DNA from 3 places in the Pseudoalteromonas sp. S1727 genome. Region 3 is predicted to be linked to each of the others. Evidence: predicted binding sites of a transcription regulator. Region 3 holds the regulator's gene; each other region holds the start of a gene.
The links. The regulator sigma-54, encoded in region 3, starts transcription at its own class of promoters, with help from an activator protein. The targets are predictions, from matches to a motif close to GTTGGCACGNNNNTNGNNT.
Positions count from the first base shown of each region.

Region 1 (5,717 bases), on a different contig from region 3:
CTCTTTATGGCCAACAACATGTATCCACTCACGTTCGAGCAGACTTTTAATAATACCCGAGCCAACAGTGACGCCACGGACTTGCTCGATTTCTCCTCGGGTGATCGGTTGACGATACGCGATGAGCGATAACGTCTCCAATAAAGCGCGAGAATATTTAGGTGCGCGTTCTTGCCAGAGGTTATTTAACCAAGGCGCTAAACTCGCACAGGCTTGAAATCGAAAGCCGCTACCCACTTCAACTAGCCGGATACCTCGGGTTTGATAATGAATTTGGATTTGTTCAAGTGCGAGGTTAATGCGCGTCATCGACACACTCAAATCACCTAATACCGTTTCTTTTAAGTGCCGCTTACTAAGGGGTTTTCCAGCAACAAAAATAGCCGCTTCAATGATCTCAACAAGTTGTTCATCACTAATTCGTCGCCCCGCCATACCTATTTCTAACCTAATAAACTTGCGTAACGTAATATTATGACAGATCAAACTTAAACTGGGAAAAACTATCGTTAAATATCTATAAAAAATGCCAATAACACAGTTATTGGCATTGAGGTTTTCTATTTAACTTTGATAAATTAACTCTTTCTTATCATCTCAAGAGCTTCATCTTCGGCAACATCACTGCCATAAGTTTGAATATAACTAATGAATTCTTGCTTACTGACGCGTTTATCTTGGTTTTTATCCATATAGCCAAAATGATTTGCTATATCGTCATCATTGGCTTCTGTCACTGAAATATAACCATTGCTGTCATTGTCTAATGAGCTGAAGTTATTTTCTATAGGATCAAATTTCGCGATTTCAGCTTTAAAGGCTGAATCACTCACTTCACTATCACTGGCAACTTTGCCTGTGTTAAGCTGCATATAAGTATTAAATTCTTGACGACTGAGTTGCTCATCCATATTCGTATCAATATTTGAAAAATGTTGCCAAATATTATCGTCGTCAGCTTCTGCTTTTGAGATAAAACCGTCATCATCGTTATCTAAGCTACCAAAACCACTGTCAATTTTTGACATTGAAGATGTAGCACAAGCTGATAAACTCACCGTTGCTAAAATTGTAGCTGCTAAAGTTAACTTTTTCATAAGACATTTCCTTGTAGTTAAATTAAATGCAAGAAAATATATACAAATTAAACGCCAACTTTAAAAACCTTTAAATTCATAAACTTAAAGTTTTAAAATCATTTGACAGCAGTGTTTACTGCAATGCTTTCATAAAAGCATGTAAAAGTTGCAGATGAGCTACATAATTAAACATTTCACTATTTTGCTTGTATTTTAAGCAAGGTATTTTTAATAAATAAGCACATGTACCCGACCTTATTTGATGGTAGAATTTGCATAATCTATGAAAAGCTAACTCTAATTTAAAGGTCTAGCCATGAAAGTAATTTCATTTAACATTAATGGGCTGCGAGCTCGCCTGCATCAACTACAAGCAATTATTGATAAACATCAGCCTGATATAATCGGTTTACAAGAAATAAAAGTACACGATGAAGCTTTTCCACTCGAAGATGTGCAAAAAATGGGTTACCACGTGTATTTTCATGGCCAAAAAGCCCATTATGGTGTAGCGATGTTATGCAAAAATGAACCTAAATCTGTGGTTAAAGGATTTGCAACAGACAGTGAAGAATCGCAAAAACGTATGATCAGTGTTACGGTCACTCAAGAAAACGGCCGTGATTTAACCGTAATGAATGGTTATTTCCCACAAGGTGATAACATCAGCCATGAGGTTAAATTTCCATATAAGCGCCAATTCTATCGCGATCTTATGACCCATTTAAACACCCATCACAATAGTGAAGAAGATGTGATTGTAATGGGTGATATTAATATCTCTCCAACCGATCTTGATATTGGCATTGGTGAGGTTAACCGTAAGCGCTGGTTAAAAACCGGTAAATGCTCATTTCAACCTGAAGAGCGTCAATGGCTTGCAACTTTGCTTGAATGGGGCTTTAAAGACACATTCCGCGAATTACACCCAGACACAATAGAGCAATATTCATGGTTTGATTATCGTTCAAAAGGTTTTGATGATAATCGTGGCCTGCGTATAGACGTTGTTTTAGCAACCCCAGCATTGGCTGCCCGCTGCAGCGATGCTGGCATTGATTATGAACTACGTGGTATCGAAAAACCATCAGATCATGCACCAATTTGGTCTACTTTTAGCTAAATAACATGCTTGAGCTAATAGAAGCGCCGATAATAAACAGCACTATTCAAGTAATGACTTGGCTTATTGTCGGCTGCATTTTTTTGCTCAGTATTAGTAAAAAACAATATCAACGGTTACTTGCAACACCAGCACGACAAACCGGTGTATTCGCGTGTGCCTTAGTATTTATACTGCTGTGGCGTATTAAAGCTGGTATCTTGCCGGGCCTTGAATTACACATACTTGGTGTGACCGCCATCACACTAATTTTAGGGTGGCGCTTTGCATTACTCAGCGCTACGCTTGCCAGCTTACTCTTAGCCGCCTTTAATCAAATTAGTATCACGCAGTTACCCGTGCATTTACTACTTAGCGCTTATTTGCCCATTTTAGTCAGCTATGGTCTTTTTATACTCTGTTACAGCCTCCTGCCACGACACTTTTTTATCTATATCTTTGTCTGTGCGTTTATTTGTGCTGCTTTAATTGCCTGTTTGAAGATTATTGCTGTGAGCGTATTTTATTATTTAACCGGTAGCTATAACTGGTTTGAATTAAGTGAAAATTACCTCTACTTATGTGCCATCATTTGGTTTCCTGAAGCCATGCTCAATGGGATGGCCATAACTTTATTGATCACCTATCGCCCACATTGGGTTAAAACTTTTTACGACAAGGATTACCTAGACTCATGAGTCTTGATTATCAATGCCCACTTTGCCAACAAACGCTTACATTACAGACTAATGTGCTCAAATGTAGTAACAACCATAGCTTTGATACGGCCAAAGAAGGCTATGTAAATTTATTGCCAGTACAACAAAAAAATTCCAAACACCCCGGCGACAACCTCGACATGGTGCAAGCACGACGCGCTTTTTTAGCAACTGGCCATTATCAGTTTTTACAAACAGCCATTGCTCAGCGCGTTGCTACGCACCGCCCGCAATATGTGATTGATTTAGGCTGCGGCGAGGGTTTTTATACACAAGCGATAGCCAATGCATGTGATGCAAAAGTATATGGGGTCGATATTTCAAAATCAGCCATTAAATTCGCCGCGAAGCGATACAAGCATTGTAATTTTAGTGTAGCGTCAATTAGTCAAGCACCGTTTAATGACGGTATGGCCGATGTATTAGTGAGTATTTTTGCACCATTATTTGATGCTGAATTAGCGCGCCTAGCAAAATCCGATGGAACACTAATTGTGGCAAGCCCAGGCCCTTGGCATTTAAAAGAGTTGAAACACTATATCTACCGTGACGTTAACGCACATACAGCCATTAGTGTACCGGATGGATTTGAGCTAATAGAGCAAACATTGTTAGAGCAACAAATAAGCTTGCCATTTAATGATGTGAAGAACTTGATAACCATGACTCCCTTTGCGTGGAAGTTTCGCCCAGAGCATTGGCAACAGTTAGAGCAACAAGGTGAGCAAGTGGTCACCTTGTCATTTTATGTAAGCCAATTTACACGTCTTATAGATTCTCTTTAGTAAATGCGCGGTCCATTTTATCAAACATATCATTAAGTAAATGGGCCAATTCAGCGTATTTCGGTTTCTCTTTTGGGGTATGCCCTTGGTAACCGTTAGCAACCATCTTGCTGTGTAACTCTTTATACCAATGCTCCATTGCCGGCTCAAGCTGAGTGTCTGCGCGTTTACCTAACCATAAGAGGCCTTGTAATGGTAACGATAAAAAAAACAATGCAATGGCGATAGCTTGCGGTAAAAAACTGCTGCCTAAATAATTAATTTGCATAAATAAAGTGAGCATTGCCAAAATTGGCATAACAGTAATCGCCAGCTCTGTGGCTTTAATTACTCTAAACTCCGTGAAAATAGGCGCTAGCTCTTTACGCATCGGCCATTTTTTAGCGTATTCACGACCAGTTTGAACTTGTGACATCACACTTTTTTGCATCATGACTCCTAGGTGTCGCTGGTGTATTTATAAATGTTTGCCTAACGCAAGCGAGTATATCACATTGACGGCAACATTTCTGTGTAAAATCCCTTCCACCTTTCGTCCAAAACCTGTTTTTGATCATGGTTTAAACTTACCATAAATAAATTAATCAGGTAAAATAAACGCATATTAAGTTAACTAAACTTTAGTATAGCCATTGACTGTATCCGATACCAATTTATCGACCGCTAACACGCTAACTTTAGTCAATCTTGTTCGATAGTTAGTTATATAACAACTAAGCTTAATGTGCACTTACCAAATTGTTAAAAAATGGGATCCTGATATGTCTGCGCAACCTTCATCGCCTCACCACGTGCTTGTTCTTAATTGTGGAAGTTCAAGTTTAAAATTTGCTATTTTAGATGCCACCAGCTCTGAAGAAATCATTTCCGGCTTGGCTGAGCGCTTAGGATCGTCATCTCCATCAATTAAATACAAATACTTAGGCAAAAAACACCTCCTTGAATTGGCAGTAAATCAAGCACACAAAGAAGCAATCGACACACTGGTTAAACTCATTAATGAGTATAGTTTAGCGAATAACCTCATCGCAGTCGGTCATCGTGTAGTGCATGGTGGTGAGCACTTCACCAAGTCAATGCTGATTGATGATGCGGTTATTAAAGGCATTACCCAAGCAGCAACGCTTGCCCCATTACATGGTCACGCTAACTTACTCGGTATAGCTGCTGCACAAGCGTCATTCCAAGGCCTGCCACAAATCGCTGTTTTTGACACTGCATTCCATCAAACTATGGATAAAATTGCTTACTTATATGCTCTACCCTATAAGCTATACGCAGATTACGGGGTTAGACGCTACGGTTTTCATGGGACAAGCCATTATTACGTTGCAGGTCAAACAGCGGCACTGCTCAATCAACCAATAGAACACAGTAACTTTATCAGCGCCCACTTAGGTAATGGTTGTTCAGTGTGTGCGATTAAAAATGGTAAAAGTGTCGATACCAGTATGGGGTTAACGCCACTTGAAGGGTTAATGATGGGCACCCGCAGCGGTGATATTGATCCTGGCTTATTTAATTTTTTAACCACCCAACTAAATTATGATGCTCAACAAATTGACGATTTATTAAATAAACAAAGCGGCTTGCTAGGTATTAGCGAATTATCAAATGACTGCCGTACCATAGAAGAAGCGGCTGTAGCAGGCAATGAAAAAGCCATTTTAGCACTTGAGATGTTTTGTTATCGCTTAGCAAAGCAAGTGGCCGCATTTATGGTGCCACTACAACGCCTTGATGCTCTCATTTTTACCGGCGGTATTGGTGAAAACTCCGATATCATTCGTAACAAAGTGATTACGCAACTCGCCTTCCTCGGCCTTGATTGTGATAATAACGCAAATCTTGCCGCCCGCTTTGGCACACAAGGTGTGATAAGTTCTGATAACGCCTCAACAAAAGCGGTGGTAATGCCAACCAATGAAGAATGGGTAATTGCCCGTGATGCCGCAGCAATTGCACAGGAGCAGTAACAATGGCACGTCGAATTATGTTAGTTCCAATCTCAACTGGGGTTGGCTTAACCTCA
Region 1 is NZ_PNDT01000119.1:8,351-14,067, reverse strand. Features, by position in the region: gene scpB (SMC-Scp complex subunit ScpB) at 1-435, opposite strand, end outside; gene CWB85_RS19870 (EF-hand domain-containing protein) at 579-1,097, opposite strand; gene xthA (exodeoxyribonuclease III) at 1,396-2,202, shown strand; gene CWB85_RS19860 (energy-coupling factor ABC transporter permease) at 2,208-2,879, shown strand; gene rlmA (23S rRNA (guanine(745)-N(1))-methyltransferase) at 2,876-3,685, shown strand; gene yfbV (terminus macrodomain insulation protein YfbV) at 3,669-4,115, opposite strand; gene CWB85_RS19845 (acetate kinase) at 4,447-5,661, shown strand; gene pta (phosphate acetyltransferase) at 5,664-5,717, shown strand, end outside.
Region 1: the regulator sigma-54 is predicted to act here: its motif matches at 1,138-1,156, upstream of CWB85_RS19870 (EF-hand domain-containing protein).

Region 2 (5,717 bases), on a different contig from region 3:
TTTAGCATTTTTACCTTGATAAAAAGCACTGAAAATATGTGACTTTTCTTGCTCTTGAATACCTGTGCCCTGATCACTGACGATCATTTTTAAGGTAGAGCCCGCTAACGATAAATGGATATCAACTGCTTGCTGTTGCGGTGAAAACTTCAAGCCATTAGAAATTAGCTGTATTAAAATCATTTCAACAAGCTCTGCTGCTATTTCCAGCGGCTGCTCAGGTAAATCACAATGCCAACATAAACTTTGTTTGCGTGCCACTAAACGGTGCTCAAAGTGATTGTTTATTTTGGTTATTAATTGCGAAAAAACCAACTCACTTAAGTCCTCTTTACTGCTGCGAATTGCATTATAGCTGAGCAAACTGTCTATCATTGCTCGCAAGCGCACCATACTTTGGGTGATAAGCTCCAGTACGGCTTGCTGCTCTTTGTTAATTGGCCCAACGATTTCATCGGTTAATAAGTCGGTCCCTTCCACCATTGATGCTAAAGGAGTTTTCAATTCATGGGTAACATGGCGTAAAAAGGTATCTTTTTGTTGCTCTAATTGATGCAATTGCTCTTGCACCCATTGTAATTTATTACCCAGTTCAACCAGTTCAGCAGAACCCTGTACAGATATTTTTTGCTGCCAATGACCTTGTCCGAGTTTATCAATAACTGAGGTTAAGCCTTTCAATCGACCACTTATACGCCACAAAAAACCACCACCTACGAGTAACGTTAACGGAGTAAGGGCTATCAGCCAATTAATAAAAGAATTTTGTAATGCTTTTAACTGTTGCTGGTTTTTAGTTATTTGTAGTTCGTTTTGATCTCTTAGCCATAAGGTTTGACGAGCGATTAATTCACTCACCGGAATAAATAATTGCGCATCTTGTAGCCCTTCGCTAACAAGCTGTGTATGCGCTAGCTGCAATTCCTTGGCAAGTTGCTGCCATTGGTTAATATAATCCCCTGTAGGACTAATAAAAGTCAGTTCATCAATACTTTGCAACGACGATTGCCATTTATCAACTATCAATTCATCAAGCGATTCACTTTTTAGCACCCAGTTTTGTCGCGTTGCCCGCTCTAAACTATTAAGGTCTTGTTTTAGGTTATTAAATGACTTGGTTATTTGATAGTTATCACTGACGATTTGTTGAGTTACGGCAAGCTGTTTGTTCAACGCATTTAAAAACACAATCACTACCAATGACAATGGCAGTAAAGATAACAAAGTACTAAATAAAAACTGGCCAATTAAATTAGGTCGCCAACGAAGTAAAGCGCTGTACTTTTTAGCGAGTGAGGCCACTGTCGCTACTCCTTTAGTTTAAATATTGAATTATGAAAGGTGTTACTTATACACTAGCTGAATCAATAAGAATAATGAATAAGATGAACTTTATAGCCTCTGTAAAACTACTGACGCTAAATTGAAACAACTTAACCATTTGTTTTTAAGTAATTTTATTAAAAAGCACAAAAAACTGTTGCAAAAAAGACACAGTATTGAGTCATTATTTCACACTGAACTTCACCAAAAAACCATAAACCACTGATATTTAAATAAAAGTATTATTGGCATCATTTTTGTAATACCTGAAGCAACAACTGTTTATAAGGTAATTATATGAAAGTATTAGCTCCACTGTGTTTATGTTGCTGCGCCCTATTTAGCTTTAATAGCTTTGCAATGGATGTTGAGGCTACCTTCGCAGAGCTTGATAAAGACAGCAATGGCACATTAAGTGAAGCCGAAGCTTCGGAAGATGCAGTCTTGCATGAAAGCTTTGAGCAAATTGATAAAGACCAGAATGGTCAAATATCAATGACTGAATTTAAGCAGTTTTTACAATAACTTACCCATAAGGAAATTCAGTTATGAGACAACTTATCGCCGCCTTTTCATTAATGTTTTTAATCATTAGCGCCACCGTTTTAGCATCGCAGCTAAACGTTAAATTTGCACAACTAGATACTAACGCTGACGGACAAATATCATTACTTGAAGCGAAGCAAAATGATGCTTTATTGAAGCAGTTTACTGATCTAGATGATAACAACGACGAGGTGTTATCAGAGCAAGAGTTTGCTAATTTTAAAATTTAAAAGACTTTAAAGTATTTGCCATAATCCCGGAGGGAATGTGTAAACGGATTTAATGTTGGGATTTAAATTATGGCAAATACTTTATCTTTTTACTCGCTAACCTGACTCAAGTTAACTAAAAGGACCTTAACAATGAAAAGCATATTAGTACCATTAACTGTAATGTTAGCTAGCAGCTTTAATGCTATGGCGCTGGATGTAAAACAACGTTTTGATCATTTAGATAACAATAGAGATGGTTACTTAACCGAAAATGAGTTAGATGCCCAGCCACAGCTTATAAAACAGTTTCAGCGTTGGGATACTGACCGAGATAACAAGATTTCACTCGTCGAATTTAAGAACTTTTTAACTAATAACCTGCATTAATGAGTTTCACCAATGAAATACACCATACAATTAGGGTATGCTTTACTCCTTATTGTCAGCTGTAGCAGTTTTGCAACAACTGATAGCATTGCCGAACAATTCAAAAACTTAGACCGTAATCAAGACGGGTTGCTCACTCGCTCAGAGTCAGCGAAAGATCCTGCACTATGGTCACGCTTTAAAAATTACGACAGCGATAAAGATAACAAGTTATCGCTGGCAGAATTTAGCATGTACGCTAATAAGTAAGTGTAGATTATACCACTGTCGCAAAGTTAATTTAATTTAAAGAATGCAACTTGCTTTAAAACCAATTGACTTTGTTCGGCCATACTATTGCTGGTATTCGCAGTTTGTTGCGAAATATCAGCGGTGGTATCGGTTAGAGTGTGGATGGTATGCATATTTTGGCTAATATCAGCAGCAACCGCTGATTGCTCCTCTGCTGCTGTTGCTATTTGCTGTGTTTGGTCGTTTACTTGATTGATCATTTCCATAATCTCTTTTAATAAGCGATTACTTTCATCCATTTTATCTTCAGCTTGTGCTGCAACTCTTGTGCTATCAGCCATCATAGTCACTGCATTTTGACTTGCAGAACGAAGCTGCCCAAGCATTGTTTCAATCTCGTTTACTGAACTATGAGAACGCTGAGCTAAGGTGCGTACTTCATCAGCCACCACAGCAAAACCGCGCCCTTGCTCACCCGCTCTGGCAGCCTCAATTGCAGCGTTGAGTGCTAGTAAATTAGTTTGTTCGGAAATATTACGGATCACATCAAGGATCGTCTCAATTTTACTGGATTCACTTTGCAGTTGATCAACAACGTCTGATGTTTCGTTTAATGTGCCTAGTAAATGGCTCACCGCCTCTTTGGTTTGCTCAGACGCCTCTAATCCACTATTGGCAAGTTGCATCATGCTATCTGAAGCTGTCGCTGACTCAGCAGTATTTACTGCAATACTCTTACTGGTGACAGATAACTCTTCAATTGCAGTGACAGCTTGTGTTGTATGATCAGAGACCTCAGAGGTAGCCGTTTGAATTTGAGTGTTTGAACTGAGTAACTCATCACTATGATTATTAACCTGTGCTACAGAGTTATGAATAGTGGCCAGTGTGGTATTTAAGTGACGAATTGTAGCATCTAAGGTACGACTTAAATCAGCAACTTCATCTTCACCTTCTACTTGAGAGTAGTGATCTAATTCGCCGCGCTGTAGAGCATGGGCACTTTCGCTCACAATCGTTAATCCCATCACCACTTTTTGCGACAACATATGGCTAAATAACACAGCTAAACCAAGCGCAATTAAAATTGATAAATAAAATACTGTATTTGCAAAATCAATGGATTGCTGCGCCGCGGCTTGCGCTTTTGCAACTTGTGCGACATTGATTTTTTCAAACTCGTCAAAAAAATCGGTTAACGCATTGTGAGAGTCCACAAATTCACGATAGATAGCATAATCCGCTTTATTATCAGCTGCGCTTTCCATTGCCTGCTTAAATTGAATTGCTGCTTGCTCGTAGCGCTGCGAGTTATTTTTTAATCTGATAAGTAAATTAGCTTCACCTTTATACGCTTGGCTAATTTGTTGAATGAGTGGCATTGTTAGTGCAACATTTTTATCAATACTATTGAGTAACTCAGGTGCTTGTTCTTTTAAGCCGAGTAAGTAAACAACTTGCAATCCCCTTACCCCAGATAAAATGCCATCTTGAGCTTGCTTTAGATCTGCACTGAGCTTAGTTACCATAAAATTATGTTGATAGAAGCGCTCAAAACCTGCTGCTATTTGATTATTAGCAACTTTAATAAATGCCATCGCAACAATAAAAATGATGCATATTAAAGCTGATAAGAGTATGAATTTGCTACGCATAGCCAGTTGGTTAAGCTTCATTTATGTTCCGATTAAAATAAATTAATAATAACTAATTCATAAGCATAGCTTAAAATATTAAACTATAAATATTTTTAGGCTATTTAATTTGCAGGCTCGTCATTCTCTGTTACTGTTTAACTACCAAGGGCACTTAAAAGAATACTAACAATGAAATGCTTATTGAGCTGTTTGCTCTTTTTATCATTCTTTACTATCGCTGATACTAAAGTGGTTTATAACGCGAATGGCTACACACCAACTTATAGCGGCCAATTACAACAATTTTCTACCTTGGTTATTAAAGACGGTAAAGTTGTTAAAGTCGGTGACGATAAACTAAAAAGCAGCTTTCCTGATGCAGAGTCTTTTGATGCTGAGCAACAGACCCTGTTACCTGGTTTAATAGACGCCCATGGCCATGTTATAGGATTGGGTAATAATTTAACCCAGCTCGATTTACGCGGCACGACCTCGATTGCACAAATCCAGCAGCAGCTAGCACTATTTGCCAAGAATAAAAATGGCTGGATAATTGGCCGCGGCTGGAATCAAGAGTTATGGACTGACAAGCAATTTCCTACGGCAGCTGATTTAGATAAAGTTGTAAAAGATATTCCGGTAGTGCTTTCACGGATAGATGGTCACGCGATTTGGGTTAACAGTAAAGCGATAGAACTGGCAAAGTTAACCGCCGCAACACAAGCCCCCACGGGCGGTGAAATTATTCGCGACCAAACGGGTAAACTAAGTGGTATTTTCATCGATAAGGCCGAGCGCTTGATCACTGCACATATTCCAGCTCCATCCGATCAAGACGTAAGCAATGCATTAACTCAAGCAGGCCAACACCTTGTAAGTTTAGGAATAACTTCAACTCATGATGCCGGTATTGATAAACAAACCTGGCAAATTTATAAGCAAAGAGCGGAGCAAGGCACACTACCACTGCGTATAGTAGCCATGCTCAGTGCAACGGATCCTGCACTTGAAAGCATGCTCAGGGCTGGGCGCTACAAAGATCTTAACGACTTTATGTCAATACGCAGTGTAAAAATATACGCTGATGGTGCTTTGGGAAGTCGCGGTGCTGCGTTGCTAAATGATTACGCCGATAGAAAAAACCACCAAGGTTTAATGCTAGAGACTCAGCAAAAACTAGAGCAACTTTTCACATTAAGCTTTAGCCATGGTTTTAGTGCGAATACCCATGCTATTGGTGATAAGGCAAACCATATTGTATTGGATGCTTATCAAAACGTGTTTAAAAAAACGGGCGGTATTTTATTGCGTAACCGCATAGAGCACGCACAAATAGTTACCCCTGCTGATATTCCTCGTTTCAAAACACTTAAAATTATTC
Region 2 is NZ_PNDT01000053.1:30,277-35,993, reverse strand. Features, by position in the region: gene CWB85_RS13305 (sensor histidine kinase) at 1-1,302, opposite strand, end outside; gene CWB85_RS13300 (EF-hand domain-containing protein) at 1,621-1,848, shown strand; gene CWB85_RS13295 (hypothetical protein) at 1,872-2,099, shown strand; gene CWB85_RS13290 (EF-hand domain-containing protein) at 2,232-2,468, shown strand; gene CWB85_RS13285 (EF-hand domain-containing protein) at 2,481-2,717, shown strand; gene CWB85_RS13280 (methyl-accepting chemotaxis protein) at 2,744-4,375, opposite strand; gene CWB85_RS13275 (amidohydrolase) at 4,526-5,717, shown strand, end outside.
Region 2: the regulator sigma-54 is predicted to act here: its motif matches at 1,568-1,586, upstream of CWB85_RS13300 (EF-hand domain-containing protein).

Region 3 (5,717 bases):
GCAAACGAAGCCACTTTATATGAAAACCATCAATTAATTTTAGAAGGCAATGTGGTGGCTAAAAACCTGACCAACAATGCCATGATTGAGCACATCAATGCAGATAACATTCAGGTTGATATTGAACTACAAACCATGAGCTCTGAACAACCTGTAGAATTGATTGGGCCAAATTTAAAGATCACTGGGCGCGGCCTCAATGCCGACTTAAAAGCCGAAGTGGTAGAACTAATTAACCATACGCGAACCATATATTATGACCAATAAATTTGCTCACTTGCTTGTTATACCAAGCTTATTCATGGCCTTTGCAAGCTTTGCTGAGACTAATTTACCACCTGCGGACCAAGTATCGATCAGTGCAGAAAAACAACTTGCCCAGTTAAAAGATAACATCGGTATTTTTGAAAACAACGTTGAAATTATTCATGGTAACCGTCGTATTAAAGCTGATCGCCTTGAAGTACACAAACGTGAAGACTTAGGCGACAATAAACAACTGCTTGTAGCCACAGGAAGTCCAGCTTATTTTGAAGAAAAACAAGCTGATGGCACAATTATGAGCGCCAGCGCTAAAGAAGTTCGTTACGACGTTGCCAAGCGCTACTTAACCTTAATTGGCGATGCGCAGGTTACTCAAGCAGGGCAAAAAATTAATGCTAAAAGCATTACCTACGACATGGACCAACAGCTTATCAGCGCCGAAAAAGGCGAAAGCTCAAATGATCGCGTGCACACTATTTTAGTACCGGTAAGTAACAAAAAAGACAAATCTAAAGGCCAGCCATGAGTACATTAAAAGCTGAATTTTTAGCTAAAAGCTACAAAGGTCGCCAAGTTGTCAAAAGTGTAGGCTTAGAAGTTACCGCCGGCAGCATTGTTGGCTTACTGGGCCCAAATGGTGCGGGTAAAACCACAACCTTTTATATGATTGTAGGCTTAGTGCCTAGCGACAAAGGCAAGATCAGTATTGATGACAACGACATCACCTTACTGCCAATGCATAGTCGCGCTCGCTTGGGGATTGGTTACTTACCGCAAGAGTCATCAATTTTTCGTAAATTGACTGTTTATCAAAATTTGATGGCTATTTTAGAGACCCGAAAAGACCTTAAAAAACAAGCAAGAGAAGAAGCTCTTGACAGCTTACTTGATGAATTTAGCATTCAACATATTCGCGACAGCCAAGGTATGGCTCTATCTGGCGGTGAACGTCGTCGTGTTGAAATTGCCCGTGCATTAGCCGCAGACCCAAAATTTATCTTGTTAGATGAGCCTTTTGCTGGTGTTGATCCAATTTCAGTGTTAGATATAAAGAAGATTATTGAACACCTTAAAAACCGTGGTATTGGCGTGCTTATCACCGACCATAATGTACGAGAAACTCTTGATGTTTGTGAAAAAGCCTACATAGTTTCTCATGGGGAGTTAATTGCATCAGGCACACCTGAGCATGTACTCGCCGACCAAACAGTTCGCGATGTTTACCTAGGTGAGCAATTTAGGCTATAAAGCCACACTTTGGCTAAGCATCTGCTAAACTTAACAATGACAACAATAAAAGGATTGTTAGAGATACATGAGGCAATCACTCCAGCTGCGCATGGGCCAGCAACTTACAATGACACCGCAACTGCAACAAGCTATCCGCTTATTGCAGCTCAGCACATTGGATCTGCAGCAAGAAATTCAAGAAGCGCTAGATAGCAATCCGTTACTAGAGCTAGAAGAGCATGAGTATTCAGACGACACGGCGGGCAAGAATGAGCAAAAGCAAGATAACGACGACTTAACCGTTAGCGCCTCAGCAGATGACAAGCCCAGCGAATACGAACAAGAAAGCAGCGAAGCACTCACCAAAGAAACACTCAGTGATGAAATGGCGATGGATGTCACATGGGATGAGTACATGAGCGCTGCGCCAAATAGCTCAGCAGGCCCAATGCCAGAGGACGAATCTATATATCAAGGCGCCTCAACAGAAACCTTGCATGAATATTTAATGTGGCAGCTACAGCTAACTCCATTTAGCCCTACAGATGAAGCAATAGCCATTGCAATTGTTGAGGCCATTGATGACTCAGGTATTTTAACGCTTAGCTGTGAAGATATTGTAGAGAGCTTAAATCAAGGCAACAACGAAGAAGAAATCGAACTTGACGAAGTACAAGCGGTTTTAAAACGTATCCAATTATTTGACCCTGTAGGCATCGCGGCTCGCAGTCTACAAGAGTGTTTATGTATTCAGCTAAATCAATTTGATCCGGCAACCCCTTGGATTAATGAGACAAAAATGATTTTAACTGATCATATCGATTTATTAGCTAGTCGCGACTATCGCACTTTGATGAAAAAGACTAAGCTTAAGGAAGATGAACTAAAAGAAGTGATGACTCTGATCCACAGCCTAAATCCAAAGCCTGCGGATACCATAGTACGAGAAGAGTCAGAATACGTTATTCCTGACGTATCAGTGAAAAAAATTAAAGGCCGCTGGGTGGTTGAACTTAATCCAGACAGCATGCCAAAAATCAGAGTGAACAGCCAATATGCAGCTATGTCGCGCTCAGTAAAGTCGAGCACTGATAGTCAGTTTATTCGTTCGCATCTGCAAGAAGCTAAATGGTTTATAAAAAGCCTAGAAAGTCGCAATGACACATTGCTCAAAGTAACCAATTGCATCGTAAAACAGCAGCAAGGTTTCTTTGAACATGGCCCTGAAGCCATGCGACCTATGGTACTCAATGACGTTGCTGAAATGGTAGAGATGCATGAGTCAACAATTTCTCGTGTAACTACCCAAAAATACATGCATACCCCGCGTGGTATTTTTGAGTTAAAGTATTTTTTCTCAAGCCATGTTAGTACTGAAAATGGCGGCGAATGCTCATCGACAGCTATTCGCGCACTAATCAAAAAACTGATTAGCGCAGAAAACTCAGCGAAACCATTGAGTGATAGTAAAATTGCAGATATATTGGCAGAGCAAGGTATCAAAGTAGCTAGACGGACTATTGCAAAATACCGCGAGTCACTGGCTATTCCACCGTCAAATCAAAGAAAGAGTTTGATTTAAGGCGTAAAATCAAAAAAGGAAAATGCTTATGCAACTAAATTTAACTGGTCGTCACGTAGAAATTACTGATTCATTAAGAGACTATGTAAACAATAAGTTTGCGAAGCTTGAGAGGCATTTTGATCACATCAACAATGTCCATGTTATTCTTGACGTAGAAAAGCTAAGCCAAAAAGCAGAAGCCACCATCCATGTCAGTGGTGCTGAGTTATTTGCTTCAACTGAACATCAAGACATGTATGCAGCCATTGACGGACTAATCGACAAGCTCGACCGTCAAGTAATCAAACACAAAGAGAAGCACGCTCGACACTAACACTATGAAATTAAGCTCACTTATTTGCCAGGACTGCAGTAAAACTGCGGTCCTTTTTAATAGCAAAAAACGGATCATTGAATTTATCAGCCAATTGGCTCATGAACAACTTCCTCAGCTATCACAACAAGAAATCCTCGATGCATTACTCGCTAGAGAAAAACTAGGTAGTACTGGTATTGGTCGTGGCATTGCCATTCCTCATGGTCGAATGAGTGGTATTGAAAATCCACTAGCAATCATTTTAGTGAGCGAAACGCCTATTAATTTTGACGCAATTGATAATCGCCCTGTGGATCTGTTTGTCGCTCTCATCGTACCAGAGGGTGATAGTCAACTTCATTTAAAGACGTTAGCCACAATTGCTGATAAACTTAACGACAAAGATTTTTGTAAACAACTACGTAGCGCGAAAACAGATCAAGATTTATATCACGTTATTGTTGAGCAATCGTAAGTCATACCTCTTGCGTTAGTGATCTATTATGGCGGTACAAAGTAGTTCAATAACAAGGAAAAATTATGACAGGTAGTTATTCTGTACACATAATTTTTAATAACGTTAATGAGTTATTTAACCAGCTAGAGTGATCATGTTTTTAATAAAATTGCTATTAAGTGAAGGAGAGTTTACATGGAGTTAATCATCATCAGTGGGCGCTCTGGCTCAGGTAAATCGGTTGCCCTGCGTGTAGTTGAAGATCTTGGTTATTATTGTGTCGATAATATCCCTGTAAACTTACTGCCTTCATTAGTTCGTAGTGTCTCTGATAATTACGACAAAATTGCTGTTAGTATTGATGTTCGTAACTTACCCAAAGAACAAGAAGAATTTAACGACATTCTTGAGTACTTACCCGGCTTTGCCAATCCAACATTATTTTATTTAGATTGTGATGATCAAACACTGATCAAACGTTTTTCTGAAACGCGCCGTTTGCATCCACTTTCTTTAGATTCATTGCCGCTTGATTTAGCCATCAAACAAGAAAAAGTATTACTTGATGTGTTAACAACACGTGCTGACTTTATGTTAGATACCACTGATCTAAGTGTTCATCAACTTGCCGAGACGATTCGCGAAAAGATTTTAGGTAAAAAAGATAAAAAGCTAATTATCACCTTTGAATCGTTTGGCTTTAAACATGGTATTCCAAAAGAAGCGGATTATGTATTTGACGCGCGCTTTTTACCTAACCCCCATTGGGAGCCTGAGCTAAAGCCACTGACAGGTCTTGATCAACCAGTTAAAGATTACTTAGCCAGCCACAGTATTGTGCAAAAATTCACTTGGCAGATCCAAACCTTTGTACAAACCTGGTTACCGCACTTAGAACGTAATAACCGCAGTTATTTAACCATTGCAATCGGCTGCACAGGTGGCCAACATCGTTCGGTTTATTTAGCGCAAACCATTGGCGAAAGCTTTTCAATGAGCCACAGCAATGTAAAAATTCGCCATCGCGAGCAAGAATAACAACCACTGTTACAGTAAGGAATGTGGATGCGCTTAGAAGATACATTTTTAATAAAAAACAAACTTGGATTACATGCCCGCGCAGCCAGTGTATTAGCACAGTTAGCCGTGCAGTTTGATGCCAGTATCACACTTCACCAAGATGACAAACAAGCCGCTGGCGACAGTGTTCTAGGCCTAATGTTATTAGAAAGCAGCCAAGGTAAAGAAGTTAAAGTTGTGTGTGAAGGGCCCGATGCCGAACTCGCACTTGCTGCTATTGGAGAGCTGATTGCGCACCGCTTTAACGAGCAAGAATAGTCCATAGTCAGCACAATAAAATTACGTTAAACTTAATAAGCTACTGGTCAACGCAACCAGTGTAATTATCAAAGTTTCACCCCACCAATTAAGTGTATTTATTATTTAAGGACGCCAATGCCAGAAGCTTTTGAACAAGATTACCCACTACAACAACTAAAGCAAGTGACCAAGTCACTTAACAGTGGTCAATTTGTTCAAGTAAGGCGTATGTTGGCAAAAACAGCTCCCTGTGACACAGCTTTACTACTAGAATCATCGCCGCATAAAATTCGTACCTTGCTCTGGCAACTGGTAGATCCAGATGTACAAGGTGATGTACTCGAAGAGCTTTCTGAAGATGTTCGCCTAGGGATCATTGCCCAAATGGCGCCAGAGCATATTGCTGCGGCGACCGAAGACATGAGTCACGATGACTTAGGGGAAGTATTACGTAGCTTACCTGACACAGTCTACCAAGACGTTGTCAGCGCCATGGATAGCCAAGACCGTGAGCGGGCAACTCAAGCGCTTTCCTATCAAGAGCGCTCAGCTGGCGCATTGATGAA
Region 3 is NZ_PNDT01000110.1:12,126-17,842, forward strand. Features, by position in the region: gene lptC (LPS export ABC transporter periplasmic protein LptC) at 1-267, shown strand, start outside; gene lptA (lipopolysaccharide transport periplasmic protein LptA) at 257-790, shown strand; gene lptB (LPS export ABC transporter ATP-binding protein) at 787-1,512, shown strand; gene CWB85_RS19205 (RNA polymerase factor sigma-54) at 1,580-3,076, shown strand; gene hpf (ribosome hibernation promoting factor) at 3,105-3,392, shown strand; gene ptsN (PTS IIA-like nitrogen regulatory protein PtsN) at 3,397-3,849, shown strand; gene rapZ (RNase adapter RapZ) at 4,027-4,869, shown strand; gene CWB85_RS19225 (HPr family phosphocarrier protein) at 4,897-5,169, shown strand; gene mgtE (magnesium transporter) at 5,287-5,717, shown strand, end outside.